Regions from separate parts of the Micromonospora sp. HB375 genome, predicted to be linked through region 3. Evidence: riboswitches for the same ligand, from Rfam matches in the RefSeq annotation. Region 3 holds a riboswitch; each other region holds the start of a gene.
The links. Region 3 has a riboswitch for cyclic di-AMP ahead of J3R08_RS02105 (hypothetical protein). Riboswitches for the same ligand answer to the same signal wherever they lie in the genome.
Positions count from the first base shown of each region.

Region 1: it holds a riboswitch for cyclic di-AMP, as region 3 does, so the genes downstream of both, J3R08_RS11100 (C39 family peptidase) here and J3R08_RS02105 (hypothetical protein) in region 3, are expected to answer to the same signal.
Region 2: it holds a riboswitch for cyclic di-AMP, as region 3 does, so the genes downstream of both, J3R08_RS23705 (hypothetical protein) here and J3R08_RS02105 (hypothetical protein) in region 3, are expected to answer to the same signal.

Region 1 covers NZ_JAGGJO010000001.1:2,371,799-2,382,067, reverse strand. The annotation lists gene J3R08_RS11110 (CDP-glycerol glycerophosphotransferase family protein) at 1-526, shown strand, start outside; gene J3R08_RS11105 (alpha/beta fold hydrolase) at 535-1,281, opposite strand; gene J3R08_RS11100 (C39 family peptidase) at 1,527-2,360, opposite strand; cyclic di-AMP (ydaO/yuaA leader) riboswitch at 2,567-2,707, opposite strand; gene J3R08_RS11095 (hypothetical protein) at 3,008-3,772, opposite strand; gene J3R08_RS11090 (hypothetical protein) at 3,912-4,244, opposite strand; gene J3R08_RS11085 (acyltransferase) at 4,325-5,533, opposite strand; gene J3R08_RS11080 (polysaccharide pyruvyl transferase family protein) at 5,682-7,007, shown strand; gene J3R08_RS11075 (alpha-ketoglutarate-dependent dioxygenase AlkB) at 7,074-7,685, shown strand; gene J3R08_RS11070 (uracil-xanthine permease family protein) at 7,781-9,118, shown strand; partial or broken gene J3R08_RS32710 (DNA gyrase subunit A) at 9,752-10,269, opposite strand, start outside.
Region 2 covers NZ_JAGGJO010000001.1:5,397,911-5,408,179, forward strand. The annotation lists gene J3R08_RS23675 (glycoside hydrolase family 3 protein) at 1-1,499, opposite strand, end outside; gene J3R08_RS23680 (DUF3145 domain-containing protein) at 1,533-2,024, opposite strand; gene J3R08_RS23685 (hypothetical protein) at 2,356-2,685, shown strand; gene J3R08_RS23690 (alpha/beta fold hydrolase) at 2,933-3,838, shown strand; gene J3R08_RS23695 (AAA family ATPase) at 3,963-6,080, shown strand; gene J3R08_RS23700 (cation diffusion facilitator family transporter) at 6,175-7,089, shown strand; cyclic di-AMP (ydaO/yuaA leader) riboswitch at 7,233-7,364, shown strand; gene J3R08_RS23705 (hypothetical protein) at 7,369-8,448, shown strand; gene J3R08_RS23710 (SRPBCC family protein) at 8,445-8,981, opposite strand; gene J3R08_RS23715 (STAS domain-containing protein) at 9,023-9,382, opposite strand; gene J3R08_RS23720 (hypothetical protein) at 9,804-10,208, shown strand.
Region 3 covers NZ_JAGGJO010000001.1:412,143-422,411, reverse strand. The annotation lists gene J3R08_RS02155 (DUF2786 domain-containing protein) at 1-560, shown strand, start outside; gene J3R08_RS02150 (YciI family protein) at 660-1,022, shown strand; gene J3R08_RS02145 (RNA polymerase sigma factor) at 1,019-2,269, shown strand; gene J3R08_RS02140 (CsbD family protein) at 2,334-2,507, opposite strand; gene J3R08_RS02135 (cation-translocating P-type ATPase) at 2,575-4,827, opposite strand; gene J3R08_RS02130 (hypothetical protein) at 4,845-5,801, opposite strand; gene J3R08_RS02125 (heavy-metal-associated domain-containing protein) at 5,837-6,043, opposite strand; gene J3R08_RS02120 (metal-sensitive transcriptional regulator) at 6,124-6,423, shown strand; gene J3R08_RS02115 (SHOCT domain-containing protein) at 6,549-6,758, shown strand; gene J3R08_RS02110 (YibE/F family protein) at 6,923-8,206, shown strand; cyclic di-AMP (ydaO/yuaA leader) riboswitch at 8,361-8,492, shown strand; gene J3R08_RS02105 (hypothetical protein) at 8,496-9,521, shown strand; gene J3R08_RS02100 (carbonic anhydrase) at 9,583-10,242, opposite strand.

The sequences.
Region 1 (10,269 bases), 2.0 Mb from region 3:
GCTGATCGACCGCGGGGCGGCGGTGATCCTGCGCGCCCACCCGTACACCGACAAGAACCCGGCCTCGGCCCGCCAGCTCGCCCGGCTCACCGAGCTGCTCGCCGCCGACCGGGCCAAGACCGGCCGCCCGCACCTGTTCGGCGCCGCCGCGGCCCGCGAGCTGACGCTCACCGAGTGCGTCAACCGCGCCGACGCGCTGGTCTCCGACGTCTCCGGCGTCATCTCCGACTGGCTCTACTCCGGCAAGCCGTACGCGGTCACCGACACCGGCGCCGACGGCGAGCACTTCGTCGAGCGGTTCCCGCTCGCGGCGTCCGGCTACGTGCTGCGGCGCGACATGTCCAACGTGGACCAGGTGATCACCGACCTGCTCGACGCCGACCCGAAGGCCGCGCAGCGCTGGGCGGCGCGCACCCGCTACCTGGGCGACTTCCCCGCCGACGCCTACGCCGAGGCGTTCCTCGCCGCCGCCCGCCGAGAGCTGGAGGCCGACTGGGCGGTCCCGGCGCAGCGCGCCGTCGTGTAGGCCCCGCTCTACAGGTACGCGTCGAGCAGGGCGAGCACGGCGGCCGGGTCCTCGACGTGCGCGTTGTGGCCCAGGCCGGGCAGGGTGGCCACCGGCACGCCCAGCTCCTTGAGCTGCGCGTCGCTCACCATCGGGTCCTGCTCGCCGCGGGCCAGCAGCACCGGCACGCCGGTCGCGGCCAGCTGGGCGGGCAGCCGAGGCTCGCCGACCGCGAACGCGGCCGGGTCCATCGCCAGCCGCCAGCGGCCGTCGACCCGCCGCAGCCCCGCCTCCACCACCGGGTGGTCCGGGGCGAACAGCCCGGCCAGCCCCGAGACGCGCAGGTAGCGGCGGGCCGCCTCGTCCCGGGTGGCGAACCAGGTGACCGGCCGGGCGGCCAGCTCGCTCGCCTTCGCCAGCTCGGCCGGGGACCAGACCGCCTTGATGCCGAGCCCCACCACCGCGTCCACCGGAAGAGCCCGCTGCCGGGCCGCGAGCGCCAGCGCCACCACCCCGCCGAGCGAGTGCCCGAGCAGCACCAGCCGGTCGTGCGGGCCCAGCCGGAGCGGACCGAGCCCGTCCGCGACGCGCTGGGCCAGGGCGTCGAACGAGTAGCCGTCGAGCGGCGGCGACCAGCCGTGGCCGGCCAGGTCGGGGGCGAGCCAGCGCCCGGGCCAGCGGCGCTCCAGCAGTGGCGCCCAGGGCAGCCACACCTCGCCGGTGGCGCCCATGCCGTGCAGGAGAATCAGGTGCCGGTTCCCCGTCGCATCGCCCATTGGCGCAGTCTGCCACCGCCCGCCCCGGACACGCGAGACCGAACCCGCCCCGCCCAAACCGCCCGCCCTCGCCCTCGCCGCCGATCTTGGAGTTGTGGTGCCTCCCATAGCGGGGCGAGCCGGGCATACCAGGCGCCACAAGTCCAAGATCGGCGCGCCGAGAGGGCGGCGGGCGAGGGGCGGGCGGGGACGGGGAAGGCCGGCGCCCCGGGACGGGGTGCCGGCCTTCGCAGGGTGCGGGGCGGTCAGGCGGAGTAGCCGCGGCTGGCGATCCAGTGCGCCAGGTCGATCGTGGTGAGCCAGTACGACGGCAGCGACGGGTCGGCCGAGTCGGCGATCCGGACGGTCCGGCCGTCGTCCTTGTAGCCGATCACCGCGACGTAGTGGCCGCCGGGGAACGAGTGCCAGCCGCCGTTGGTGTCGGTGGCGGTGCCGGCGACGTTCGCGACGACCCCCCGGCCGTTGCTGATCGCCTCGACCACGTCGGCCTGGAGCCGGTCCATCTGGGCCGGGCTGGCCGAGCCGGGAATCATCCGGGTCCGGTACGGGTTGCCCTTGACCTGCTGGTTGAGCACGCGCGTGGTGTCCTCGGCCGAGTTGGTGCCCATCTCGGTGGTGCCGAGCGGGCCGGCGAGGGCGTCCTGGCTGCGCTCGATGCCGGTGGCGCTGAGCGCGTTGCGCACGGCGGCCGGGCCGCAGTAGTAGTAGTTGATCTGCGCCTGGTAGTCGTAGTCCAGCGTCTTGCTCGACGGCGGCTTCGGCGCGGCCTTGGTGACGTCCGGGTCCGCCGCGGCCTTCTTCGCCGACGGGGAGGCGCTGGGCGACTTGCTGGGCTCGGCGCTCGGCGACGCCGGCGGGACGCCGATACGCGCCTCGCTGCGGCTGGCGGGCTCGCCGAGCCGTGCGCCGAGTTCGGCGACCGAGGCGGTGTTCTCCTGCTGGACCGGGGCGTCCTCACCGGCGGCGAGGGCGGTGCCGGCGCCGGCGGCCAGCACGAGCGCCGCGGCCGATCCGGCGATGATCTGGTACGGGCGTTCGGTGGCGATCCGCCGCAGCTGACGCTTCAGGTGGTGCTTCACGAAATCCTCCACGGGGGGCGTGATCGGCACACGCCGGCCCGGCACGTGGCGGGGTTCACACGTGCTGGCAGGCCGGATGGGCCGGGGGAACGGGTACGCCCGCGATGCCGGGCGCCCAGGGGCGGTTTGCCGGTCGCGTCAGGCGAGCGCGGGTACCGCGGAGCCGTGGAGGCGGGGGGACGATCGAGGGGTGGGCACGAGGATGGGACTCCTTCCGTGGCCGCCGACCGGGTTAGCTGACGGATTCGGGCGGGAAGTACGCCCTACCGCGGCAGTGGCCGCGGATTCACCCCGATGGTGCTCATGGTTCCCCGGTTCGTGATGACACGATTAGGCGGGTCGGCGCGGCGTCGCCTTCTGCGATCGGGTACCGCACCGGACGCGCCGACACTACCGGCGGGTACTGCCCCTGCCAAGCGCTCCCACCTGCGTAAACATGATCCCCGGTAACGGATTTCGGAACAGCCGGTTACTCACTTCACTCAATGGGACAAGCGGTGGTGACGGCGCCCGGGAGGCGAAAAGGGGACAGACGGCGGGCGCGTGACCGGCAATGGCGCGGCTCATTGGCCTGTTCTGCGCTCCACGCCCGTTTCGGCGCCGGGGGTGAGCCGGCTCACCACATTCCGGGTAACAATTCGGTCGCCTCAGCCGACCCGGGCCGGACGCCAGCGGGCGTTGCGGACGGACGCGCCGACCGGCAGGGGGATCGTCGCCACGCCGCGGGACACCGGGGCGGGCCGCACCGCCAGGGTGGCCGCGTACGCCTCGGCGGCGAGCGTACGGGCGGCCTCGGCGGCCAGTTCGGCGTCCCGCCACGCCTGCCGCTCCCGCTCGGCGGCGCTCTCCCAGCCGGTCCGGCGCCGGTCCCGTACGGCCCGGGCCAGCACGATCTCCTGCTCGGCCGGGTGCCGGCGCGGGTCCCACCCGTTGCGGCGCGCCAGCACGTCGGCGAGTTGCCGGGCGGACAGGTCGCCGCGCCAGTGCGCCGTCATGGCGGCGTGGTGCAGCCAGCGCTCCCGGGCCGCGTACTCCGCCGGGGTGCGCGGGGTGCGCGGGGCGGCCAGCGCGGCGGCCCCGGCCAGGCGGCGGGCGGCGCTGTCCGCCTCGTCGTACGCGGTCCAGGCGCGTTCCGCCTCGTCCTGCGCGGCCAGCCACCGTTCCCGGCGGCGACGGGCCGTCTGGGCGGCCCCGGCGGCGGCCACCGCCACCTCCTCGGCGTACCGGACGAGGTCGTCGCGGCGCGCGGCGTCCTGGTCCACCGGATCGGCGGCTACCTCGGCGACGCCGTCGCGCTCGGGCCGGGCCACCAGCGCGGCGAGCAGGCCGAACGCGAGCAGCATCAGGAAGGACCAGATGGCGGCGGCCTCGGGGACCGCGGTGAGGAAGTGGTAGAGAGCGGTCTGCGACATGGTCGGCACCTCACGGGAAGAACCTGGCGGGAGACTCCGCACGGCCGGTCGGGGCGCGGCGCGGGGGCGCCGGGCCGGCGAAGGGCGGGTGCGGGATGACGTTCGGTGGGTGCGGTGACGGGCGCGGCCCGTGGGCGGATCAGCGGGCGGGCGGGGCCCGCAGGCCGACCGGCGCGGTGATCCGGCCGGCCGGGACCGGCTGCGGGTCGTTCGGGAGCGTGTCGGTGGCCCGTGCGGCGGGCGCGGGTGCGCCGTCGGGACGGGCCTGCCGCTCGGCGGCGCGGTCGGATTCCGGTCGCGGGGCGGTCGGCGTGCTCACGTACGCCGGGCCGGCTGGCGCGGCCGGGGCGGCGGCGGCCGGCAGCGTGGCCGCGCCGAACGAACAGGCGACGACCACGGCGAGACTGGCGAGCATCCGGGCGGTCCAGCGCGCCACCCACCACACGGGGCAGGTGAGCGCGATCGGAAGCACGGGTACAAATTACCGCCGAAGCCCCAGTGACGCACCGCCGCACGGCGTGTCGCGGACCGACCGGCCGTCGTGTGCGCGTGTCAGTCCGGGCGACGCCGCCCGGCGTACTCGATGTCCTCGGCCGGACCGGAGACGGACCGCGCGCCGCCGTCGGCGGCCGCGCCCTCGGCGGGCCCGCGTGGAGCCGGCACGGCCGGTGCGCGCGACGCCGCGCGGGCCCGGCGGGTCGGGCCGAGCAGGCGCATCATCGGCACCTCCACCCAGCGGTGCAGCGCGGCGGCCAGCGCGAGCGTGAGCACCAGGAAGCCGAGCACCGCCAGCGGCCCCCGCCAGCCGGGCAGGCCGGTCCCCCAGTCCCCGGTCAGCCGCAGCACGGTGACCATGACCAGCACGTGCACCAGGTAGAAGGCGAACGAGACCTCACCGAGCCAGATCATCGGCCGGGACCGCCAGGGGGTGGGCCGGCCGTGCACGTCGGCGTCCGCCGCCGCGGCGATGACCAGCAGGTACGCCACGGCGAGCAGCGCCGCCCAGAACTCGGCCGGGATCCACAGCGCGGCGACCACCCAGGTGGTGACGAACAGGCCGGTGGCGACCGCGAGGTTCGGTCCGCGCCAGCGGTGGCGGCGCATCAGCTCGGCGGCGGCCACCCCCATCCAGAACTCCAGCGACCGGGTCACCGGGAAGATCTGGGTGAACCACCACCGCTGCTCCTCCGGCACGAGCTGCTGGCCCGGCCACAGCGCCAGGATGAGCAGCGGCGCCGCGACCAGCACGGTCCGGAGCACCCCGGTACGGGCCCGGCGCAGCCACGGCACCACCAGCGGCAGGCACAGGTAGAACGCCAGCTCGCAGGAGAGCGACCAGCTCACGTTGTTGACGCTGTAGAAGTAGCCGTTCAGCGGGATCCACGCCTGGACCAGGAAGAAGTTGCCGATCGCCGCCCACGGCAGGACCGGGTCGGCGAACCAGGCCGCGACCGCCAGCGCCGCCACGAACGTCACCACGTGGTTCGGGTAGATCTTGGCGAGCCGGCGGCGCAGGAACGTCCACGCCCGCTCCCCGTCCCGGTACGACCAGACCAGGACGAACCCGCTGAGGATGAAGAAGAACTCGACGCCGGACAGGCCGAGGCTGAACGCCTTGTCCACCACCGCCTTCAGGTGCGGCTCGGCGACGATCCCCATGGTCCCGGCGTGGAAACCGAAGACCAGCAGCGCGGCGATCCACCGCAATCCGGTCAGCGACGGCAGGCGCGGGGCACGGGTGACAGTCGGCGCGCTGGTCATTCCGGGCACCCTACCCCGGAGTACCGGGACGTTCCCGGCGAGCCGACGGCCGCCGGGTCACCCAGGGACGGCGGATAGGATTTCCGTTCCTGCACGCGCGGGCGACGCCCGCCGGCACGCCGTGCCGTACGGAAGGTGAGCGAACCGGATGCACCAGCGGATCCTGCTCCGCGCCCGCAAGGGCCCGTTCGACGTCCTCACGCCGGAGGAGACGTTCGCCGGCAACTGGATCGGGGACAACAGCGGAAACCTGGTCTTCAGCCACGCCGCGCACAAGCTGCTGGCCACCTCCGCGGCGGAGATCACCGCGACCCGCACCCCGGCCGACCCGCGCCTCGCCGACGAGATCAACGAGCGGTACGACGTGTTCGTCGTACCGCTGGCGAACGCCTTCCGTCGCAGCTTCGTGCACCGCCTCGCCCCGCTGACCCGGCTGATCGAACGGCTGAAGATCCCGGTGGTGGTGCTCGGTGTCGGCGTGCAGACGAACGTCGACGGCGACCGCGAGTACCTGCGCCCGATCGACGAGCCGGTGCGCGCGTTCTGCAAGGCCGTGCTGGACCGGTCGCACAGCATCGGCGTACGCGGCGAGGTGACCGCGAGCTACCTGAACACGCTCGGCTTCTCCGATGTGGAGCAGATCGGCTGCCCGTCGATGTTCCTGCACGGCGACACGTTCCAGCTGGCGAAGAAGCAGCCGGAGCTGACCGCCGAGTCGAAGGTCGCGCTCACCATCTCGCCGTACGTCCGCTCGATGGCCTCGGTGGTCCGCCACCACCACGAGCGCTACCCGAACCTGTGCTACGTGCCCCAGGACCTGCGGACGCTCGGCACCCTGCTCTACGGCGACGCGCCCGAGCACCGCGGCCAGAGCAGCGACATCCCGCTGCACACCTCGCACCCACTGTTCGTCGAGGACAAGGTGCGCATGTTCGTCGACCCGTGGACCTGGATGGACCACCTCTCCGGGTACGACTTCGCGTTCGGCACCCGCATCCACGGCACCATCACCGCGCTCGTCGCCGGCACGCCCGGCTACCTGTTCGCGCACGATTCGCGCACGCTGGAACTGGCCCGCTACTTCGACATCCCGCACCGGATCATGCGCGACGTGCCGGCCGACGTGGACGCCGCCGACCTCTACGCCGAGGCCGACTACACCGCGCTCACCGAGGGCCACAAGGCCCGCTTCGAGACCATCACCGCGTTCCTGCGCAAGCACGACCTCGGCATCTCGTTCGACGACGACGACAGCGCCGCCCGCTTCGACCAGCGGGTCCGCGAGACGGTGTTCCCGCCGGCCGTCCGGCCCGCTGCCGCCACCCCGCCGGCCGAGCTGCTGACCCGCATCGAGCGGCTGCGCGACGAGAACGCCAAGCTCACCGGGACCATCGACGCGCTGCGCTCGCAGCAGCTCCGGGAGCGGATCAAGCAGGCCGTCCCGGGCAAGGTCCGCCGGATGCTGCGGCGCTGATCGTCGTACGCCTGTTCTAAGCAGGGTACGATCGGCGGCGTGCCCGACGTCGCGTACCAGCCTTCGATGCTCGACCTGGCCGAGCAGGGCCCGACCCTGGGCCCGCTCGCCGGGGCGGTGCGCCGCCACGAGCTGAGCCGGGGCGCCTGGGTCGACCACCTGCCCGGCTGGGTCCGGGGCTCCGACGCGGTGCTCGACACGCTGCGCCACGACGTGCCCTGGCGGGCCGAACGCCGCACCATGTACGACACCGCTGTCGACGTGCCCCGGCTGCTCTGCTGGTACGCCGCCGGCCGGCCGCTGCCGCACCCGGTGCTCACCGCGGCCCGCGACGCGCTCACCCGGCACTACGCGCCCGAGCTGGGCGAGCCGTTCGTCACCGCCGGCATGTGCCTCTACCGCGACGGGCGCGACAGCGTGGCCTGGCACGGCGACACGCTGGGCCGCTCCGCGCACACCGACACCATGGTGGCGATCGTCTCGTTCGGCTCCCCGCGCGCGCTGCTGCTCCGCCCTCGCGGCGGAGGCGGCGGCAGCCTGCGGTTCCCGCTCGGCCACGGCGACCTCGTGGTGATGGGCGGCTCCTGCCAGCGCACCTGGGAACACGCGGTACCGAAGACCACCCGCCCGGTCGGCCCCCGCGTCAGCGTCCAGTTCCGTCCCACCGGCGTCGCCTGAGCCCGGGCCGGGCCCACATCGCCGCTGGGCACGTGCTAGAAACAACTCCCAGGGTCGATCACGCCCCCGTCACCCGATGACGCGAAGGGCGACCGATGACCCAGTCCCCCACCTCCCGCTGGTCCCCGTGGACGCTGCACGGCGACGGCCGCCAGGTACGCCCCGGCGACGTGGTCGCGCCCGACGAACGGCTCTCCTGGCCGCGCACCGTCGGCGTGGGCGTGCAGCACGTGGTCGCCATGTTCGGCGCCACCTTCACCGTCCCGCTGATCACCGGCTTCCCGCCCGCCACCACGCTGCTCTTCTCCGGGCTCGGCACACTGCTGTTCCTGCTGATCACCGGCAACCGGCTGCCCTCGTACCTCGGCTCGTCGTTCGCGTTCATCGCGCCGGTGCTCGCCGCGAAGACCGACGGCGGCATCGGCGCGGCCCTCGGCGGCATCGTCGTCGCGGGCGTCGCGCTCGCGCTCGTCGGCGTGGTGGTGCAGGTGGCCGGCTCCCGCTGGATCGACGCGCTGATGCCGCCCGTGGTCACCGGCGCGATCGTCATGCTGATCGGCCTCAACCTCGCGCCGGTGGCCTGGGACGGCGGCGGCGCCGGCACCGGCGTGAAGGCGCAGCCGCTGATCGCCGTGGTCACGCTCGTCGCGATCCTGCTCACCACTGTGCTGTTCCGGGGCTTCGTGGCGCGGCTGTCGATCCTCGTCGGCGTGGTGGTCGGCTGGGTGCTCGCCGCGCTGACCGGCAACCTCGACCAGCAGGCCGTACGCGGGCTGCGGCAGGCCGCCTGGGTCGGCTTCCCCGAGTTCCACACGCCGAGCTTCGACGCGCGCGCCGTCGTGCTGGTCATCCCGGTGATCCTGGTGCTGATCGCGGAGAACGCCGGGCACGTCAAGGCGGTCGCCGCGATGACCGGCCGCAACCTCGACCGCGACATGGGCCGGGCGCTGCTCGGTGACGGCGTCGCCACGGTGCTGGCCGGCTCCGGGGGCGGTTCCGGCACCACCACGTACGCGGAGAACATCGGCGTGATGGCGGCGACCCGCGTCTACTCCACCGCCGCGTACTGGATCGCCGGCGGCACGGCGATCCTGCTCGGCCTGTGCCCGAAGTTCGGCGCGCTGATCCTCACCGTCCCGGCCGGCGTGCTCGGCGGCGCCACCACCGCGCTGTACGGCCTGATCGCCATCCTGGGCGCCCGGATCTGGATCGAGAGCCGGGTCGACTTCCACGACCCGATCAACCTGTTCACCGCGGCGGTGGCGGTGATCATCGGCGCCGCCAACTACACGCTGACCGCCGGTGACCTGTCGTTCAACGGCATCGCGCTGGGCACGGCGGCCGCCCTGATCATCTACCACGGCATGCGCCTGATCGCGCGGCTGCGCGGCACCACGCCCGAGTCCCGCCAGTCCCCCGACCCCGAACTCTGACCCCGCCCACCCCTCCTCCCCTTCCGCCCGGCCCGGCTTCGTTGATCATGAAGTTAGCGGCGCAAATTGTCCGACTCACACCCGCCAACTTCATGATCAACGGACCATTTTGCGCGCGATTGAGGCCGGCCCACGCGAGCGGGACACCCAGAGGGCCCGAAGTGCAAGATCGCGCGGGTGCCCCAGCGGCCCGACGCCCTCGCAGCCAGGGCCAGCCAGCCCTCAACCACGTCGATCATGAGGTTAGCGGCGCCCGGTGTCCGTTTTGTCGCCGCTAACCTCATGATCGACCGTGCAGGGCCGAGGTCTTCCGCCAAAACACCCGGAATGTGCCCCATTACCCTAGGGCAGCCCTGCCCCCGGAGCGCCCGGGCGCGTTGATCAAGGAGTTTAGGGACTGCAGAGAGCGCGAAAAGGCCGCAAACTCCTTGATCAACGCGCGATGGGGGTGCAGCCGGGCACACGAGCGCACGGATCCCGTCAGCAGCTCCGGGTGCCCGGTCCGCTGACGCGCTCACCTCGGTGATCAAGGAGTTTAGGGACTGCAGAGGACGCGAAGAGTCCGCAAACTCCTTGATCAACGCGTCGGGGCGGGAGGGGGCGGTCTCCCGCCGCCCTCCCCCAGCCGGCTCGTCAGTCGCGGTCGATGTGGTGACCCACCACCGTCGGGCCCAGCATCACGGCGAAACCGGAGCCGTCCCGTCGCGGATCGGCCGGCGGCAGGTCCACCGGGTCGCCGGTGGCGGTCGCGCCCACCGGCCGCGGGCCGATCCAGGCCACCGACAGCTCCACCTCACCCTTGAGGAACCGCTGCGCGCGCACGCCGCCGGTCGCCCTGCCCTTCGCCGGGTATGCCTTGAACGGCGTCACCTTCACCGTGGCGCCGGTCGAGGTGACAACCATCGGCTCACCGTGCGCCGTGTCGTCGGTGCGGATCGCGCCGAAGAACACCGCCCGCGCCCCGGCGGGCAGGTTGATGCCGGCCATGCCGCCACCCTTGAGCCCCTGCGGGCGCACCACCGAGGCGGCGAAGCGCAGCAGCGACGCCTCCGAGGAGACGAACGCCAGTGTCTCGGCGCCGTCGGTCAGCCAGGTCGCGCCGATGACCTCGTCGCCGTCCCGCAACGAGATCACCTCGAACTCGTCGGAGC
Region 2 (10,269 bases), 5.0 Mb from region 3:
CCGACCAGGTGCACCACCGTGCCGCCGGAGGGCACCACCTTGACGCCGGCCGCGGTGAGCGCCTCGGTCAGCAGCTTGCGGGTGCGCTCCCGGCCACCGGAGGAGGTCACGCTGACCGGTCCGGTCACCGCGCCGCCGCACTTGCCGCGCAGCACCGTCACCGCGGCGGTGGCCAGGTCGTCGGCGGCCTTGCGGTGGTCGGCGCCGTCGAGCGTGGACAGCGCGGGCGTGTCCCGCCCGGCCAGTCGGAACTTCATGGTGAGCACCCGGGTGACCGCCTCGACCAGGCGGGCGCGGGGCAGCGAGCCGTCCTTGAGCGCGGCGCGCAGCCCGTCGTACGCCTGGGTGACGTTCGGCGTCATCAGGATGAGGTCGTTGCCGGCGTTGAGCGCGCGCACGGCCGCCTCACCGGGTGACCACTTCTTGGCCGGGGCCATGTTCATCCCGTCGGTGATCACCACGCCCTGGAAGCCGAGCTGGCCGCGCAGCACGTCGGTGAGCAGCTTGCGGGAGAACGTGGCGGGGGTGCCCGGGTCGACCGCCTTGACGTCCAGGTGGGCCGACATCACCGCCATGGCCCCGGCGCCGATCCCGGCCCGGAACGGCGGGAACGCGATCCGGTCCAGATCGGCGCGGGACTGCTTGATCACGGGCAGCTCGGTGTGCGAGTCCTCGGCGCTCAGGCCGTGCCCGGGGAAGTGCTTGACCGCCGCGCCGACGCCCTCGGCCTGCAGGCCGCGTACCGCGCCGGCCACCTGGGGGGACGCGGTCGCCGGGTCCGCGCCGAAGGACCGGGAGCCGATCACCATGCTGCGGGTGACGAGCACGTCGGCGACCGGGGCGAAGTCGAGGTTGATGCCCATCGCGGCCAGCTCGGCCCCGGCGGCCCGCCAGGCGGCCTCGGTCAGCGCCGGGTTCCCGGCGGCGCCGGCCGCGAGCGGGCTGGGCAGCAGCGTCACGCCGTCGGTGATCCGGGTGACCACGCCGTACTCCTGGTCGGTGCCGATCAGGAACGGCGCGGCGCCGGCGGGCAGCTTGCCGGCGGCGGCGCGCAGCCCGTCGGTGAGCGCCCGGACCTGCTTCGGGTTGTCGACGTTCGTGGTGGCCTGGTTGCCGGAGGTGGGGTCGTCGGCGCTGAAGCCGACCAGGATGACGCCGCCGAGCCGGTACTTCGCCACCATCTCGGCGGGGGTGTCGACGCCGGCCAGCGCGCGGTTGCCGGCCGCCGAGCCGGCCGAGACCTCGGTGGCCGAGCTGCCGTAGGCGTACGGCATCAGCACCTGCCCGACCAGGTCCTCGTCGCTCAGCGTGCCGACCAGCGCGGCGGCGCGGGCGGCCGGGTCAGCGGCCGGGGACTCGCTCGGCGCGGGCGCGGCCGACGACGGCGCCGGACTCGTCGGGGTGGGACGGGGCCGGTCCGGCCCGTCCGAGCACCCGGAGACGAGCAGCGCGGTCAGTGCGGCGAGCGCGACGGCGGAGCGCCGCGGGGAAATCGACACGCGGCCCACCGTATCGGGGCAACTCGGCCGCCGTCACCCGACCCGGGTGAGCAGCGTCACCGGGGCGCCGTCGCCGGCGTAACGGTAGGGCTCCAGTTCGGCGTCCCAGGCGGTGCCCAGGGCCTTGTCCAGCGCGTGGGCGAGCGCCTCCGGGCTGCGCGCGGCGGCCATCAGGCTGCGCAGCCGGTCCTCGCCGAGCTGGATGTCACCGGCCGCGCCGACGGCGGCCCGGAACAGGCCCCGGCCCGGTACGTACATGAAACGCTCGCCGTCGACGCCGGGACTGGGTTCCTCGGTGACCTCGAAACGGATCATGGGCCACTGCCGGAGGGCAGCGGCCAGCTCCGCGCCGGTCCCCGGGCTGCCGGTCCAGCCGCACTCGGCGCGACGAGCGCCCGGATCGGCGGGCTGCGCCGTCCAGTGCAGGTTGACCGGCGCGGCGAGGACGCGCGCGATCGCCCACTCGACGTGCGAGCACACGGCGAGCGGGGTCGAGTGGACGTATACGACGCCACGCGTTGGCACGGTGACCTCCCGGTGAGCCGAGGTGCGTCTTCCCCTACGACCTCGTCCTACCGAGTGGTACCTGGACACACATGATGACCCGTGTGACTGGTGGTGCGCCAGCGAATCGGAAAATTCGCCGGTCCCAGCCGGCGGGAAATACCCGGGAGGTGGAGCCGGTTGTGCCCTCTGACGCCGCGACGACCAGCCAGGTGTCGCGGTCGTGTACAGTTCTCTGGGCGGTTCTGTGTGCCGCCGTACATCTTCGCGGGCAGGCGCTCAACCCGGGCGTCACTCGCACAGCCCCCGGACGGCTTTCCGTCCCCACCGTACGTCTGCAAGGAGTACCTCCGTGGCGAGCAACACCTCTAAGACCGCGCGCGCGTCAGTCCGGGCCGGCCAGGCTGGCCAGGGTGGCGCCCTCAGCGTGCTGGGCGAGTTCAAGTACCTGATCCCGCTCAACGGCGGCAAGCACGCCTACGTGCGCAACCTGACCAACGGCAAGACCGCGCACCTGCGCACCGACTCCGAGGCCTTCGTCGAGGAGATCCGGGTGCTGGCCGCCGCCGGCCACGCCGCCAAGATCCGGGCTGAGATCAACGGCCTCGCCGCCGCCCACCCGGACCACGGCTGGGAGGCCACCGAGAAGCGCCTGGTCGAGGCCGGCGTCTTCGAGGGCTGAGCACCCTTCACCCGCACCACCGCGACCGCCCGCCGGGATCACCCGGCGGGCGGTTTCGCGTCTGCTCCTGCGGCAGCAGCGTCACCTCACCGGTGGCGGATCGCCGGTGGATGCGCGTCCGGCTCGTCCATAGGCCGGACGCGAATCTTCTCCCCGCCCCGGTTGCCGTGGTGTCATGACGGGTAACGCCGGTGTCACCGCCGGGACACCCGGTGGACGCAAACCGGACGGGCTCGGGGGTGGCGACATGGAACTGCGGCTTCCGGACGGCGTACGCCTGCACGTGACGGTCACCGGGCCGGTCGACGCCGAGGTCACCGTGCTGATGCTGCACGGCTGGACGCTCGACGGCCGCAGCTGGCACCGGCAGGTCGCCGAGCTGCGGGAACGGTTCGGCGACCGGGTCCGCCTGGTCACCTACGACGCGCGCGGCCACGGCCGGTCGAGCTGCCTGGCGCTGCGCGACGCCACGCTCGCCCAGCTCGGCGACGACCTCGCCACCGTGGTCGACGAGATCGCCCCGTCCGGGCCGATCGTGCTGGTCGGGCACTCGATGGGCGGAATGACGGTGATGGAGTACGCCCACCGCCACGCCGACCGGTTCGCGGCGCGTACCGCCGGGCTGGTCTTCGTCTCGACCACTGCCGAGGGGCACACGCACACCGTCTACGGCCTGTCCCCCCGCATCACGAGGTTGATCCGGCTCGCCGAGACCACCGGCGCCGGGGTGCTGGCCCGGTGCGGCGGCTGGCGGCCACCGCACGCGCTGCTGCGCGCGCTGCGCCCGAGCATCCGCTGGATGCTGTTCGGCGACCGCTGCGACCCGGCGGACATCCGGCTGGTCACCTCGGCGGTGGCCCGGGCCACGCTGCGCTCGATCGGCGGGTTCCGCGCCTCGATCGGGGCGCAGCACCGGCTGGAGACGCTCGCCGCGCTGGGCGGGCTGCCGGCCGCCGCGCTGGTCGGGGACCGGGACCGGCTCACCCCGCCGCCGTGCGCCGAGTCGATCGCGGCGGCGCTGCCCACCACGGAGCTGACCGTCTGCCCGGGCGCCGGTCACATGCTGATGATGGAGCGCCCGGACCAGGTGAACGACGCCGTGGCCGGGGTGCTGGACCGGGTGCTGACCGGCCGTCCGGCGGCCCGCCTCTGAGCGTCTCCCGCTCCGGAACGGCACTGACGTACGCCACGCGGACGGCATGCCCCGGCGCTGCGGTTGCCGAGGGCCCGTACCCTCATTCAGCCCGTCGTGCCGTCCGACCACAGGAGCATCCGCGTTGACCGACCAGACCACGCTGGACCGGGAGATCGCCGCCGAGCAGCGCCACCTCGACCGGGTGTACGCCCGGCTGGCCGAACTGCGCCGGTCGGCGGCCGACGCCGAGCGGGAGGGCTACCGGCTGGCCCGGGTCGGCAACTTCGGCGCGCTGGTCGAGCGGGACGCGATGGTCTTCCACGCCGCCCAGCGCCGGCACGTGCTGGACGCCGAGCACGAGGGGCTGGTGTTCGGGCGGCTGGACCTGCGTACCGGGCAGGTGCTGCACGTCGGCCGCCTGGGCGTGCGGGGCGTGGACGCGGAGACGCTGGTGGTGGACTGGCGGGCGCCCGCCGCCGCCGCGTTCTACCAGGCCACGCCCGCCGAGCCGCGCGGCGTGGTACGCCGGCGCACGATCCAGTCGGCCTCGGAGAAGGTCACCCGGATCGAGGACGACCTGCTGGACCCGGAGGCCGCGCCGCCGGACATGGCGGTGGTCGGTGACGGGGCGCTGCTGGCCACGTTGTCCCGGGCCACCGGCCGGGGCATGCGCGACATCGTCGCCACCATCCAGCGCGAGCAGGACGAGGCGATCCGCTCCCCCGGCAACGGCGTCACGATCGTCTCCGGCGGCCCGGGGACCGGCAAGACGGCGGTGGCGCTGCACCGGGCCGCGTACCTGCTCTACTCCGACCGGGCCCGGTACGCCGGCGGCGGCATCCTGGTGGTCGGCCCGTCCGGCGTGTTCGTCGAGTACATCGCCTCGGTGCTGCCCTCACTGGGCGAGGAGACCGCCACGCTGCACTCGCTCGGCTCGCTCTTCCCCGGCCTGTCCGCGTCGCGGACCGACCCGCCGGACGTGGCGGCGGTGAAGGGCTCGCTGCGGATGCGCCGGGTGCTGGAACGCGCGGTCCGCGACGCGGTGCCGGACTACCCCGCCGAACTGCGCCTGCTGTACCGGGGTGAGCTGCTGCGCCTGGAGCGCCCCGCGCTGGACGCGATCCGGGACCGGACGCTGGCCCGGGGCGCGCGCCGCAACGAGGTACGCCGGGCGGCGTTCGACGCGGTGCTCGCCGCGCTCTACGCGCAGGCCCGCACGCTGCGGGTGGGACGGCTGCCGGAGCAGCCCGCGTTCGAGGACGAGATCATCGAGCGGCCGGAGTTCCGCGAGTTCCTCAAGGCGTGGTGGCCCCGGCTGCACCCCCGGCACGTGCTGGACTGGCTGGCCCGCCCGGACCGGCTGCGCCGCTACGCCGGGGGGATCCTCTCCTCGGCCGAGATCCGGTTGCTCGGGCAGGCGTACCGCACGCTCGCGACCGACGGGCTGACGGTGGCGGACATCGCGCTGCTGGACGAGCTGGACGCGCTGCTGGGCAAGCCGGTGCAGCGGGCCCGGCCCAAGCGCGACCCGTACCAGCTCGCCGGTGGCGTGCGCGAGCTGAGCACGTACGCCGATCGGCAGCGCGCCGCCCGCGCGGCGGCGCGGGAGCGTCCGGCCGACTACCGCGACTACGCGCACGTGGTGGTGGACGAGTCGCAGGACGTCTCGCCGATGCAGTGGCGGATGATCGGCCGGCGCGGGCGGCTGGCGTCCTGGACGGTGGTCGGTGACCCGGCGCAGACGGCCTGGACCGGCGACCCGCAGGAGCTGGACCGGGCCCGGGACCAGGCGCTGGGCCGGCGCAAGCGGCACCGCTACGAGCTGACCACCAACTACCGCAACTCGGCGGAGATCTTCGCGGTGGCGGCGGCGGAGATCCGCCGGCTCTACCCGGATCTGCCGCTGCCCGACGCGGTCCGGTCCACCGGCGTTCCGCCGGTCGAGCGCACGGTGCCCGCCGCCGAGCTGCCGGCGGCCACCGTCGAGGCGGCCGAGGCGCTGCTCGGCCAGGTGGAGGGCACCGTCGGCGTGATCACGCCGGTGCCGCGCCGGGACGAGGTGGCCGGCTGGCTGGGCGCGCTCGGCGCGGGCCGGCTCCAGGTGGTGACCAGCCTCCAGGCCAAGGGCATGGAGTACGACGGCGTGGTGCTGGTGGCGCCGAGCGAGATCCGGGCCGATCCCGGCTCGGGCGTGCGCACGCTCTACGTGGCGCTGTCCCGGGCGACCCAGCGCCTCACCACGCTCGACCCGGTGGGGTGAGGGGCCACGCCCGCGCCACCCACAGTTCACTTGCATACATAGCGATGTGAGCATACATTGGGCCCGGCCGGTACGCGGCAGGGAGGGTGTTGGCGTGGGCGCAGGTCATGACCACAGCAGCGCGGTGGCCAACGCGGCACACCGCCACGCAGGCCGGCTCTGGGCCGCGTTCGCGCTGCTCGCCGTCCTGATGGTGGTCGAGGCGGTGGCCGCCTTCACCACCGGCTCGCTCGCCCTGCTCTCCGACGCCGGGCACATGTTCACCGACGTGCTCGGCATCGGCATGGCCCTCGCGGCGATCACCGCCACCCGGCGCGCCGGCACCGACCCGCAGCGCACGTTCGGCCTCTACCGGCTGGAGGTGCTCGCCGCCCTCGCCAACGCCGTGCTGCTCGGCGCCGTCGCGGTCTACGTCCTGATCGAGGCGGTACGCCGCTTCGGCGAGCCGCCGGAGGTGCTGGCCGGCCCGATGCTCGTGGTGGCGGTGCTCGGCCTGCTCGCCAACATCGTCGCCTTCGCGCTGCTGCGCGCCGGGGCGAAGGAGAGCATCAACCTGCGCGGCGCGTACCTGGAGGTGCTCGGCGACCTGCTCGGCTCGCTCGGCGTGATCGCCGCGGCGCTGGTCATCGCGGTGACCGACTGGTGGTGGGCGGACCCACTGGTCGCCGTCGGGATCGGCCTGTTCATCCTGCCGCGCACCTGGCGGCTCGGCCGGGCCGCGGTGCGCATCCTGGTGCAGGCGGCGCCGGAGCACCTCCAGGTGACCGCCGTGCACGACCGGCTGGCCGCGGTCCCCGGCGTGGCCGAGGTGCACGACCTGCACGTCTGGACGCTCACCTCGGGCATGGAGGTGGCCTCGGCGCACCTGACCACCGACCCGGGCGTGGACCCGGCCGGGGTGCTGGCCGCCGCGCGGACGGCGCTGCACGAGGACTTCTCCATCGATCACGCCACGTTGCAGGTCGAACCCGGAGCGTCAGCCGGAGTGTGCGGAAAGACCGAGTGGTGATTAGGGCAGACTTAAATCACCGTGACTGCTATACACTTATGTCGGTTTTGCCCCACCATGCGGCACTGCGCAACGGAGCCACGCCCGGGCCGCGCCGGTAGGCTCGGTCGCGGCCGCAGCCACCGGCGTCACCGGCGCAGGTGGGGTGGCCGTCGCCTAATCGCCCGAAGGGGCGAGCCGGGGAACCACGTACGTGGGGTGCATCCGCGTCAGCGGTAGGGATCTTCCGTCCCGAACCCGTCAGCTAACCCGGTCGGCGGTTGACGGAAGGACATGTGAATGCCCCCAGTGGCACCTGTACGACGGACGGCCGCCCGGTTGGCGGCCCTGCTCGTCGCGACGCTGACTGTCGGCGTCGCGACCGTTCCGGCCTCCCCCGCCTCGGCGGCGCCCCGGACCGCCCTGCTCGCCGCCGCGCCCGGCGACGACGAGGGCGGCACGCCGGAGCTGCGCGCCCAACTCGACGCGGCCAGCAAGGGCTGGCTGGAGGCGAAGGCCGCGCTGAACCGGTCGGTGGACCGCCAGAAGCAGCTCAACGACCAGCTCGCGAAGGTCGGCGCCGAGCTGGCCGTACGTGACGCCAAGGTCGGTGAGATCGCCGGGGTGGCGTACCGCGCGGGCCGCCTCGGCACCGCCGCGGCGCTGCTCGACAGCAGCAGCCCGGCGGGCTTCATGGACCGGGCCGCCACGCTGGAACAGGTCGCCGCGCACGAGGACCGCACGGTGCGCGAGCTGATCACCACCCGGGACGAGGCCACCCGCACCCGGGCCGCGCTCGACACCGAGATCCGCGAGCAACGCAAGCAGGTCGAGGTGATGGGCAAGCGCAAGGAGCAGGCCGAGCGCGCGCTCGAAGTGGCCAACGAACGTTCCGCCCGCAACAACAGCAGCGGCGGCGGCGGCAGCGTCCAGGGCACCTCAAGCAAGAACGCGAAGCCTGCGCCACGCAACTCGGACGGCTCGTGGCCGTCGGAGTCGTGCAGCGTCAACGACCCGACCCCGGCCAACGGCTGCATCACCCCGCGGACGCTGCACGCGCTGCAGCAGGCCAAGGCGGCCGGTTTCACCAGGTACGTCTCGTGCCACCGGCCCAGCGGCTCGGGTGAGCACCCGAAGGGGCGGGCCTGCGACTTCGCCGCCCAGAAGAACGGCTTCGGCGGCGTGGCCAGCGGCGGTGACCGGACGTACGGCAACAACCTGGCCGCGTACTTCGTGCGAAACGCCGACCCGCTCGCCGTGCTCTACGTGATCTGGTTCAAGCAGATCTGGCTGCCGAGCAGCGGGTGGAAGTCGTACAGCGGCGGCAACGGCGACCCGTCCAGCGACCACACCAACCACGTGCACCTGTCGGTGTACTAGCGCGCTCCCGGGGGGCCGGCCGGATCGGGCCGGCCCTCCAGCGTCGCGCCGAGACGGGCCGCCAGGCTCAGGTGAGCCGCCCGGGCCTGGCGGAACGCGTACCCGAACAGCGGCGCCGGCGCGGTGAGCGTGATCTCCACGTCGATGCGCACGGTGCCGTCGGGCTCGTCGCGTAGCCGGGTGTGGTTGCGCACCGTCGTCGCCGGCTGCTGCCGGGCGACAGTGACCACCTCGTCCTCGCTCGCGACCAGCACGTCCGCCTGGTACGTGACCGGGAAGTGCAGCGGGCCCAGTTGCAGCCGGTCGGTGATCGCGTAGCTGGCCAGCGCGCCCGGCCGGGCCGGCAGCTGCCGGACCCGGACGATCAGCGGATGCAGCTCGCCCTGGCGACTCAGGTCACCCAGCAGTGCCACCGCGTCGGCCCGGCTGCACCGGGCCTGCACGGTGTAGCTGAAGCTGTCGCTGCTCTGCAAGCGGGCCCCCTCGCCGTCGTACGTCGCGACGATCGTCCCGTACCGACGCCGGGCTGGCAACGGGTAGAAGGTCCCCTGGCCGCAGGGGGTGCGAACGGCGCTCAGGCGCCGGGCAGCACCTCGGGGGTGTCGTCGGCGAACCACGGCTCGGGAGCGCCGAAGAGGCCGAGCAGGCCGGTCACCCAGAGCTGCCGGTGCACGAACCGGCTCGGCTCGGTGACCACGAGCTTGACGCCGCTGACCTCGCAGGTCTGGAAGCCGGCCACCATGGCGCTGATGCCGACCGAGTCGATGAACGTGACGAGCCGCATGTTCAGCTCGATGCGCGAGGGACGGCCCTTCGCGAGCACCTCGGCGATCGCTTCCCGCACCTCGTACGCGGTGTCGACGTCGATCTCCCCACGGGGCGCGATCTGGACGACACCACCCGGCCGCACCGACTTCACGATCGACAGGCTCACGCGAGCACCTCCACTCGCCCTTGACGGGCGCCTCATCAGTACGCGGGCCGCGACCGAGAGTATTCCTCCAACGGCCCGGTCGCCACCCCCCGGGATGAGCAATTCGCGAACTGGGCACACCTGGGCGCTCCCAATCCGGACCTCCGGGTTCCAGTTTCCCCTTCGACGCGGGCCGCGGCCAGCCGTACGGCCGGTCGGACCCGTCGATCCGCCGACCAGGGTAGCGGGCGCGCGCACGTCCCGTCGGCACCGGTCCCGGCGCGTTCGGGTGGTTCGTCCCGTTCGCTGCTCACGAGCCGGGCACCACCGCGAGGGTTTGCCGCGTGCGCCGGTGGGGCACTGCCCCGAGACAGTGAACGCGCCGGATGGACACCGGAGTCCGAAGTGGCCGCCGGCCTTCGGCACCCGAGGAGGTAGAACGATGTTCGGATCCAACCTGCTGGACCGCCGGGGCAAGGCCGAGCGGGTCGCCGACCAGGCGTGGCAGCACCTGCTCTCCGCGGCCGGCTCCGCCGGTGACAGCGTGCGCGACGCCACCCGCAGCGCCCGCCGCAACTCCTCCGGCTTCGCCGACGACGCCACCGACCTGGTCGGCTCCGCCGCCGAGGAGGCGCGCCGGCGGGCCACGCTCGCCTTCGACGCGCTGGCCGGACGCCGGCCCGCCCTGCCCTGGACGCTGCTGATCGCGGCGGCGCTCGCGGGCGCGGCGATCGGCTGGGCCGCCGGCACCGCCGCGCGCGCCGCGGGCAGCCGCGACCGCGCCGCGGACGAGATCGAGTTCGTGGACGTGGACCGCCCGAACTCCCCGGCCGGCCTGGACGGCTGAACCCCACCCGACCGGCACGGTGGCCGCTCCCGGCACTCCCGGGGGCGGCCACCGTGCCGCG
Region 3 (10,269 bases):
CCGCCGCCGAGCGCTCCGGCGGTCCGGGCGGCGTCCGGATCGGGGTCGACGCCCCGTACGCGGCGGCGAAGGCGCTGCTGGTCCAGGAGGTGGCGGCGGCGAACCGGTGCGAGTCGGTCTGGTCCGACGACCTGGGCTTCGCCACAGTGCTCGGCTTCCCGGCCGACCTGGCGGCGGTGGAGTTGCTGCACACCTCGCTGCTGGTGCAGGCCACCGCCGCGATGCTGCGCGGCCGGCGCGAGCGCGGACAGGCAGGCGGGCGGCGCACCAAGGGCTACGACGAGTCGTTCCTCAACGCGTTCGCGCTGCGGATCGGCGACCGGCTGCGGGAGGCCAGCGCGGCGGCGGCCGGACAGAGCGACGACGACCGGCTGCTGCCGGTGCTCGCGGCCCGCTCGGACGCCGTCCGGGAGCGGGTCGACCAGCTCTTTCCCGGCACCACGCGGCACCGGCTCCAGGTGCGCGACGAACAGGGCTGGGTCTCCGGCACCAGCGCCGCCGACCGCGCCTCGCTCGATCCGGGCCGCCCGGCACGCCGCCCGGTGCGCGGTTCTCGCTGACTTCCTGGCCGATGATGTCGGTTCGGGCGGACCGGCTCCGACCCGTCTGCGAGGCGCCACCGACGGTGGCCCGAACCCGAGGAGTGCACGGTGAAGTACATGCTGCTGATCTGGAACCGGCCCGGCTTCGTGGAGGAGCTGTCCGAGGCGGAACGCAACGCGATCTTCGGCGAGGTCGACGAGATCATGAAGGAGCTGTCCGAGTCCGGTGAGCTGGTCGGCGGTGAGGCGCTGGCGCACCCGTCGCAGGCCCGTACGGCCCGTCCGGCCGCCGGTGGCGGCACCGAGATCACCGACGGGCCGTTCGTGGAGAGCAAGGAGCAGTTCGCGGGTTACCTGACCGTCGACTGCGAGACCCCGGAGCGGGCTGCCGAGATCGCCGCACGCTGGCCGGACGTGCGGCACGGTTTCGGCGTGCTGGAGGTGCGCGCGGTGATGGAGCAGGCCGGGACGGAGATGTGACCTCACCTGCGGTCGAGGACCTGCTGCGCACGCTCGCGCCGCAGGTCCTCGGCGTGCTCGTGCGCCGGCACGGCCAGTTCTACGCCTGCGAGGACGCGGTCCAGGAGGCGCTGCTGGCTGCCGCCGTCCAGTGGCCGGAGCAGGGCCTGCCGGACCATCCCCGAGCGTGGCTGGTCACCGTCGCCACCCGCCGGCTCACCGACGAGTGGCGCGGTGAGCACGCCCGCCGGGCACGCGAGGTCGCGGTGGCGGTCCGGCAGCCCGCGTACGCGACTGTCGCGCCGCCCGCCGACGAGGAGCCGCCCGGCGGGGACGACACGCTGAAGCTGCTGTTCCTCTGCTGTCATCCGGCGCTGCCGGTCAGCGCGCAGGTGGCGCTCACGCTGCGTGCGGTGGGCGGGCTGAGCACCGCCGAGATCGCCCGCGCGTACCTGGTGCCGGAGGCGACCATGAGCCAGCGGATCCGGCGCGCGAAGCAGCGGATCGAGGCGGCCGGCGCGCGTTTCACGCTGCCCTCGCCGGCCGACCGGGACGAGCGGCTGGGCGCGGTGCTGCGCGTGCTCTACCTGGTCTTCAACGAGGGGTACGCGGCGTCGAGCGGCGAGGCGCTGCACCGGGCGGAGCTGACCGCCGAGGCGATCCGGCTGGCCCGGGAGCTGCGCCGGCTGCTCCCGGACGACGGCGAGGTGGCCGGGCTGCTGGCGCTGATGCTGCTCACCGACGCGCACCGGGCGGCGCGTACCGGGCCGGACGGCGAGCTGGTGCCGCTGGCCGAGCAGGACCGCAGCCGATGGGACCGGGCTGCGATCGAGGAGGGGGTGGCGCTGGTGACCGAGGCGCTGACCTGGTCGTCGCCGGGCCCGTACCAGGTGCAGGCGGCCATCGCGGCGGTGCACGCGGAGGCGCCCACCGCCGGGACCACCGACTGGCCGCAGATCGTCTCGCTCTACCGGGTGCTGGCCCACCTCGCGCCGAACCCGATGGTCACGCTGAACCAGGCGGTCGCGGTGGCCATGGTGGACGGCCCGCGCGCCGGGCTCGCGCTGCTGGAGCCGCTCGACGCCGACGGCCGGACCGCCGGCCACCACCGGCTCACCGCTGTCCGCGCGCATCTGCTCGACCTGGCCGGGGACCGGGCGGACGCGCGGGCCGCGTACCTGGCCGCCGCCCGGGCCACCACGAGCCTGCCGGAACGGCGGTACCTGCAGGCCCGCGCCGCCCGCCTGGCCGGTGACGGGCCGCGCTGATCCGCGCCCGGACAGCACGCCGGGCCGGCCCGTGGGCCGACCCGGTGGGTGTGCGTCGCGTACGTCAGCTCTTGAAGGCGTCCTTGATCTTCTCGGCGGCCTGCTTGAGCTTGGCGCCGGCCTGGTCGTTGCGGCCCTCGGCCTCCAGGCGCTCGTTGTCCGTGGCGCGGCCGACGCCCTCCTTGACCTTGCCGGAGACGTCCTGCGACGTGTTGTCGATCTTGTCGTCGAGACCCATGATGACCTCCACTGATGCGATTGCCTGACGACAACTGGTTACCCCGTCGACCGCCCGCCCAATCCCCTCACCCGATCGGGCGGAAGCGCCGCAGCCGCAGGCTGTTGCCCACCACGAAGACCGACGAGAAGGCCATCGCCGCCCCGGCGAGCATCGGGTTGAGCAGCCCGGCGGCCGCCAGCGGCAACGCCGCGACGTTGTAGGCGAACGCCCAGAACAGGTTTCCCTTGATGATCGCCAGCGTGCGCCGGGAGAGCCGGATGGCGTCCGCGGCGGCGGTCAGGTCACCCCGGACCAGCGTCAGGTCGGCGGCCTCGATGGCCGCGTCGGTGCCGGTGCCCATGGCCAGCCCGAGGTCGGCCCGGGCCAGCGCGGCGGCGTCGTTGACCCCGTCGCCGACCATCGCGACCACCCGGCCCTCGCCCTGCAGCCGCTCGATCACCGCGACCTTCTCGGCGGGCAGCACCTCCGCGATCACCTCGTCGATGCCGACCTCGGCGGCCACCGCCTTCGCCACCGTGGCGTTGTCGCCGGTGAGCAGCACCGGGGTGAGCCCCAGTTCGCGCAGCCGCGCGACGGCCGTCCGGCTGGTCGGCTTCACCGCGTCGGCCACCGCGAGCACGCCCCGGGCCCGCCCGTCCCAGCCGGCCAGGATCGCCGTCCGGCCGGCGGCCTCCGCGCCGGTCGCGGCCCGCGCGATCTCCTCGGGTACGTCGAGACCCCGCTCGCGCAGCAGCCGTGCCCGGCCGACCACCACGGTCCGGCCGTCCACGGTGCCGGTCACGCCCAGCCCTTCGGCGTTGGCGAACCCGCCGACCGGCGGCAGCGGTCCGGCTTCGGCCGCGGCCTCGGCGACGGCCCGCGCGATCGGGTGCTCGGAGGCGGCCTCCAGCGCGCCGGCCACCCGGAGCAGTTCGTCGGCGTCCTCGCCGTCGGCGGGCAGCACCTCGGCCAGCGCCATCCGGCCGGTGGTGACGGTGCCGGTCTTGTCCAGCACCACGGTGTCGACCCGGCGGGTGGACTCCAACATCTCCGGCCCCTTGATCAGCACCCCGAGCTGCGCGCCGCGTCCGGTGCCGACGAGCAGCGCGGTCGGCGTGGCCAGGCCGAGCGCGCACGGGCAGGCGATGATCAGCACGGCCACCGCGGCGGTGAACGCGGCGGTCGCACCGGAGCCGGTGCCGAGCCACCAGCCGAGCGTGCCGGCGGCCAGCGCGATCACGATCGGCACGAAGACGCCGGAGATCCGGTCGGCGAGCCGCTGCACGGCCGCCTTGCCGGTCTGCGCCTGCTCCACGAGCCGTGCCATCTGGGCGAGCTGGGTGTCGCCGCCGACCCGGGTGGCCCGGACGACCAGCCGGCCACCGGCGTTCACGGTCGCGCCGGTCACGGTGTCGCCCGTCCCCACCTCGACCGGCACCGACTCGCCGGTGAGCATGCTGGCGTCGACGGCCGAGGTGCCCTCCTCGACCACGCCGTCGGTGGCGATCTTCTCGCCGGGCCGGACCACGAACCGGTCGCCGACCGCGAGCCGGTCGACCGGGACCCGGACCTCCTGGCCGCCGCGCAGCACCGCGACGTCCTTGGCCCCGAGTTCGAGCAGGGCGCGCAGCGCCGCCCCGGCGGTGCGCTTGGAGCGGGCCTCGAAGTACCGCCCGGCCAGGATGAACACCGTCACCCCGGCGGCGGCCTCCAGGTAGATGTTGCCGGCGCCGTCGCCCCGGGTGATGTCGAGGCTGAACGGGTGCTTCATCCCGGGCATGCCGGCGTCGCCGAGGAACAGCGCCCAGAGCGACCAGCCGAACGCGGCGAGCGTGCCCAGCGAGACGAGCGTGTCCATGGTCGCCGCGCCGTGCCGCAGGTTGACCAGCGCGGCGCGGTGGAACGGCAGCCCGCCCCAGACCACCACGGGGGCGGCCAGCGTGAGCGAGGCCCACTGCCAGTAGTCGAACTGCCAGGCCGGGACCATGGCGAGCACGATCACCGGCAGCGTGAGCACGGCGGAGACCCAGAGCCGGGTACGCGCGACGCGCAGCTCGTCCGCCGGCTCCCCGGCCGCTGCGGCCGCCTGCTCGGGCGGGGGCGGCACCACGGCGGTGTAGCCGGTCTTCTCGACGGTGGCGATCAGGTCGGCCGGCGCGATGTCGTCGGCGTACCGGACGGTGGCCTTCTCGGTGGCGTAGTTCACTGTCGCCTCGACGCCGTCCATCCGGTTGAGCTTCTTCTCGATCCGGGCGGCACAGGACGCACAGGTCATCCCGCCGATCGCCAGTTCGATCAGGTTCGGCGCGGTGGGCAGCGTCTTTCCCGTGGCAGTCATCGCGGCACCTCCGGCGCTCAACTGTGCCCGTGCCCCGGCGTGCCGTGTCCGGCGTCCGGGGTCGGTGCGGTGGTGGATACCGGCGCGGTCCGGTCGCCGGCCAGCACGGTGAATTCGGCGGTGTGCACCGCGTCGCCGTGCCGGAAGTCCAGGTAGAGACGGTACGCCCCGACCGAGGGCACCTCGGCGGCGAACGTGATCGCCGGACCGGCCGGTGTGCGCCCGTCGCCGGGTGTGCCCTCCGGGTGCACGTGCAGGTACGCCAGGTCGCCCTGCCGCAGCGCCACCAGGTGCCCGTACGCGCCGAGGTAGGGCTGAAGGTCGGTGACCGGTCTCCCGTCGCGGCTGACGGAGAGCGTGAGCCGGCTGGTCCGGCCCGGCTCCGGCGTGCCGGTCAGCGTGACTGTGTAGCCGTCGACGGTGGTGCTGGTCACCGGCGCCGGCAGCGGCCGGGCGGCCAGCTCGCCGGGGACCGTGACGTCCAGGCCGAGGGTCAGCGGCTCGCCGCCTTCGGGCGTGAAGTCGGCGAACGCCCGCCACACCCCGGGGCCGTCGAGCGGGGAGGCGACCCGCCAGGTGCCGTCGCCGGCCATCTCCGGGTGGACGTGCCGGAAGCCGGACAGGTCCCGGCGCGCGACGATCAGGTGCATGCGCTTGTCGTGGGCCACCTCGAAGCGGGTGACCGGCGTGCCGTCCGGGCCGGTGATCCGGAAGGCGAACTGCCCGGCCGGCGCGGTGGCGGGCTGGAGCGTGTAGCCGCCTTCGGAGACGAGCAGCCCGCCGGGCAGGTGCGCGTCGGCGCCGTTCTCGTCACCGTGACCGGTGTCGCCGGTCCCGTGGTCGCTGCCGCTGTCGTCGTGGCGGGTCTCGGCGGCCGGGGCGACGGGATCGGCCAGGTTGCCGATCCCGTACGCCGCGCCGAAGACCGCCACGAGGCCGAGCGCGAAGCCGCTGAGCTTCGTCGCCGTGTTCATGGTTTCTCCTCGGTTCTGCGGGTCCCCTGGACCCGTCACGCACCGACGAGGTCGTAGCCGGCCTCGTCGACCGCCGCGCGGACGGCGTCCGTGTCCAGCGGGTTCTGACTGGTGACGGTGACCCGGCCGGTGGCCAGGTCGACCTGGACGCCGGTGACGCCCGGAAGCGCGCTCAGCTCGGTGCTCACCGAGTTGACGCAGTGGCCGCAGGTCATGCCGCTCACCTGGTAGGTGCTCTCCATGTCGCCCTCCGATCTCATACCCCCTGGGGGTACAGCCGGAACGTTAGCATACCCCCGAGGGGTACGCTATCCTCGTTCTCATGACCGCTCCGTCCAGCCCGACCCGGGGCTACACCGCCAGCAAGGACCAGCTCCTCGCCCGGCTCCGCCGGATCGAGGGTCAGGTCCGTGGCATCGAGAAGATGGTCGAGGACGACCGTTACTGCATCGACGTGCTGACCCAGATCTCGGCCATCCAGGCGGCGCTGGACAAGGTCGGCCTCGGCCTGCTCGACGGGCACGCGCGGCACTGCATGCACGAGGGCGCCGCCGAGGGCCGGGCCGACGAGATGGCGACCGAGATGATGGCCGCCGTCGGCCGCCTGATGAAGCGCGGTTGAACGGGACCTCCGCCCCTCCGAGCAGGGCACATCGACCCGCGCCGACGCGCCCGTGCGGCCGTACCGTCGAAGTGGCGGGCAGGCCGGCCCCGGCGGACCCGCGGTGACGGACGGAGGGCGGCCCGATGATGTGGCAGAGCCCGATGATGGGCTGGATGTGGATCTGGTCCCTGGCGGTGCTGGCGGTTCTGGCAGGGCTCCTCTGGCTGGCCGTGCGGTGGACCGGCCCGCAGCGGTCCGGGCCGACTGCGGCCCGGCGCATCCTCGACGAGCGGTACGCCCGCGGCGAGATCGACGAGGACGAGTACCGGCGACGCCGGGCCGGACTGGCCTGACCCGCGCGGGGCGCGCGTCACCGGTCACGGTGTCCGGGAGCACCCAGCCGGGCTGCCTACCATGTCGGGGCGACGACCCGGACGTGGTCGACACGTCCGCGCCGGCCCGGTGACCAGACCGGTCCGGCGGACCAGGCGTCGCCGCGACCGTTGGGAGAGACGCCTTGGGTGCCGACCACACCCGCCCCGCACCGCCCACGCCACCGGGCGTACGGCGGCTGCTCGTCGCCGTGGTGGTGCCGCTGTTCGCGCTCACCGTGATCGCCGCGCTGGTGCTCTGGCCCCGGCAGGACCGGGAGCCGGTCGGCGGCGCGGACGTCCCCCGCTACCACGGCACCGTGACCCGGGTGGTCACCGAACCCTGCCCGCCGACGCCGGAGGCCCCGGAGGGCGCGGGCGGCCCCTGCGGCACCGCGACCGTCGCCGCCGAGCAGGGCCCGGACGCGGGACGGCAGGTCGAGACGCCGCTCCCGGCCGGACCGGGCGCGCCCCGGGTCGAGGTCGGCGACAAGATCGTCCTGGTCGAGCTGATCGACCCGGCCGATCCTTCGGTGAAGTCCTACAACATCGCCGAGCACCAGCGCGGCACACCGCTGATCTGGCTGCTTGTGCTCTTCGCCGCCGCGATCGTGGCGTTCGGCCGCTGGCGCGGGCTCGCCGCGCTCGGCGGCCTGGCGGCCAGCTTCGCCATCCTGCTCGGCTTCGTGCTGCCCGGCATCGGTGGCGGCCAGCCGCCGCTGCTGGTGGCGATCGTGGGCGCCGCGTTGATCATGTTCGTGGTGCTCTACCTGACGCACGGGATCACCGCGCAGACGTCGGTGGCGGTGCTCGGCACGCTCGGCAGCCTGGTGATCACCGGCGTGCTCGGCCTGCTCGCCACGTCCGCCACCCATCTGACCGGCTTCGGCAGCGAGGACGCCACCACGCTGTCCATGTTCCAGGGCGACGTGGACCTGCACGGGCTGCTGCTGGCGGGCATCATCATCGGCTCGCTGGGCGTGCTGGACGACGTCACCGTCACCCAGGCGGCCACCGTCACCGAACTCGCGCACGCCAACCCGGGGCTGTCCCGGCGGCAGCTCTACCGGGCGGCGACCCGCGTCGGCCGGGCCCACATCGCGTCCACCGTCAACACCATCGTGCTGGCGTACGCGGGCGCGTCGCTGCCACTGCTGCTCCTGCTGGTCGCCGACTCCCGCCCGGTGAGCCAGATCCTCACCAGCGAGTTCCTCGCCCAGGAGATCGTCCGCAGCGCGGTGGCCACGCTCGGCCTGATCGCCGCCGTACCGCTGACGACCGCACTGGCCGCGATCGTGACCACCGCCGGACGGCGCGCGCCCGGTCCGGAGCCGGCGTCGCCCGTGCCCCCGCCGCCCCGTCCGCCGGCCGGACGCGACGACGCGCTGGAGGCGCTCGGCGGCGGAAAGAGTACGGAGGCGACATGGTGACACTCCGCACGGTGACCATCGATTTCAAACGCGACGCTGGTCACGGTGCGCCACGGCGAAATCTCGCTATTGGTCGGCTTCCGGACGTAGATCCGCAGGAGTGCTGTCGGGTAACCTCGCTGCCGGTCACCGCCGAAGGCGCGCACCGGCGCCAGCGGTGCCGCCGCCCAATCGCCTGCGGGCGAGCCGGGGAACCAGGTACATGGGGTGAATCCGCGCGAGCGGTAGGGGCCACTTCCGTCCCGAACCCGTCAGCTAACCCGGTCGGCGGCCGACGGAAGGGAACACTGTGACGCCACCCCTGCGCCGCTGGCTGACACCCCTGGTGGCCGTGCTGGCCTCGCTGGCAGTGCTGGCCGGGCCGAACTCGGCGACGGCGGCCCCCGCCGCGGCGGCCCCGAAGCCGTCCGGGCACGAGGAGGACGGCGAACCACCGCTCATCACCGAGGCGATCGACAGCGCCAACCGGAACTTCCTCCAGGCGAAGGCGAAGCTGGCCAAGTCGCAGGACCGCCAGCGGCGGCTGGCCGCCGAGGTACAGGCGGCACAGGCCGAACTCGAGGCGCTCAGCCCGCAGGTCAACCAGCTCGCCGCCCAGTCCTACCGGACCGGCCGGATGGGCGCGATGGCGATGCTGCTGGAGAGCAACTCGCCCGACTCGTTCGTCCGCCGCGTCAACGCCCTGGACGAGCTGAACCTCCTCAACGCGCAGCGCCTGGCCGCCATCAACGCGGTCAAGAACCGCGCCGAGACGGCCAAGATCGCGCTCGACGCCGAGGTGCGCGAGCAGGAGAAGCAGAAGAACGCGATGGAGCGCGAGAAGGTGCAGGCCGAACGCGCCCTCAAGCTCGTCGGCGGCCTCGGCTTCACCGGCGGCCTGGTCGACGCCACCTCACCGGTCGCCAAGATCGGCCCCGGCCGCACCGCCGACGGCGGCTGGAAGGCCGAGTCGTGCAGCGAGAACGACCCGACCACCTCGGGCTGCATCACGCCGCGGACGCTGCACGCCTACAAGGAGGTCCGGCGCGCCGGCTACACGCGCTTCGTGGGCTGTTACCGGCCGGGCGGGCCGTGGGAGCACCCCAAGGGCAAGGCGTGCGACTGGTCGCTGCAGAACAGCGGCTTCTCACCCTGGCACAACAACGACACCCGCAAGTACGGCAACGACGTGGCCGCCTTCCTCATCCGCAACGCCGACCGGCTGGGCATCTACTACGTGATCTGGAACCGGCAGATCTGGTTCCCGGCCACCGGCTGGAGGTCGTACAGCGGGCCGTCGAACCACACCGACCACGTCCACATGTCGATGCTCTGACCTGGACGCAGCAAGAAGGGGCCGCCCCCGTGGGCGGCCCCTTCGTCGTCCGGCGCTCCGGTCAGCCGGCCAGCGCCGCGTCCGCGTCCGCCGGCGACGAGGGAGCGGGCAGTGACGCCGGGACCTGCGCCACTGTCCGCACCTCGCCGCCGGAGAGCCGGTACGACATCCCCGCCACCGTGCACCGGCCCGCCGCGACCCGCTCGGCCAGCACGGAGGACCGGGCCAGCAGCGTCTCCACGGTCTGCGCGATGTGGACGTCGATGATGCCGTCGAGGTCGTCGATGCCCTGCCGGGCGGCGCGCAGCAGGCTGGGCGAGACCGCGTCCACCACCGCTCCCAGGTGCCCGGCCGGAGCGGCGCCGGTCCGGACCCCCTCCCGGGCGGCCTGGACCGCGCCGCAGGAGTCGTGCCCGAGCACCACCACGAGCGGCGTGCCCAGCACGGTGACCGCGTACTCGACGCTGCCGAGCACCTCGGGCCCGGCGGTGTGCCCGGCGGTACGCACCACGAAGAGGTCACCGAGACCTCGATCGAAGATGATCTCCGCGGCGAGCCGCGAGTCGGAGCAGCCGACGATCACCGCGAAGGGGTGCTGGCCGTCGGCCACCGCCGCCCGGTGCCCGGCGTCCTGATTCGGATGCTGCGGCACACCGGTGACGAACCGGTGGTTGCCGGCACGCAGCTCGGCGAGCGCCTGCTCCGGGCTTCTCGGCGTCATCTGCCTCACCTCGTCTACCTGCGGAAC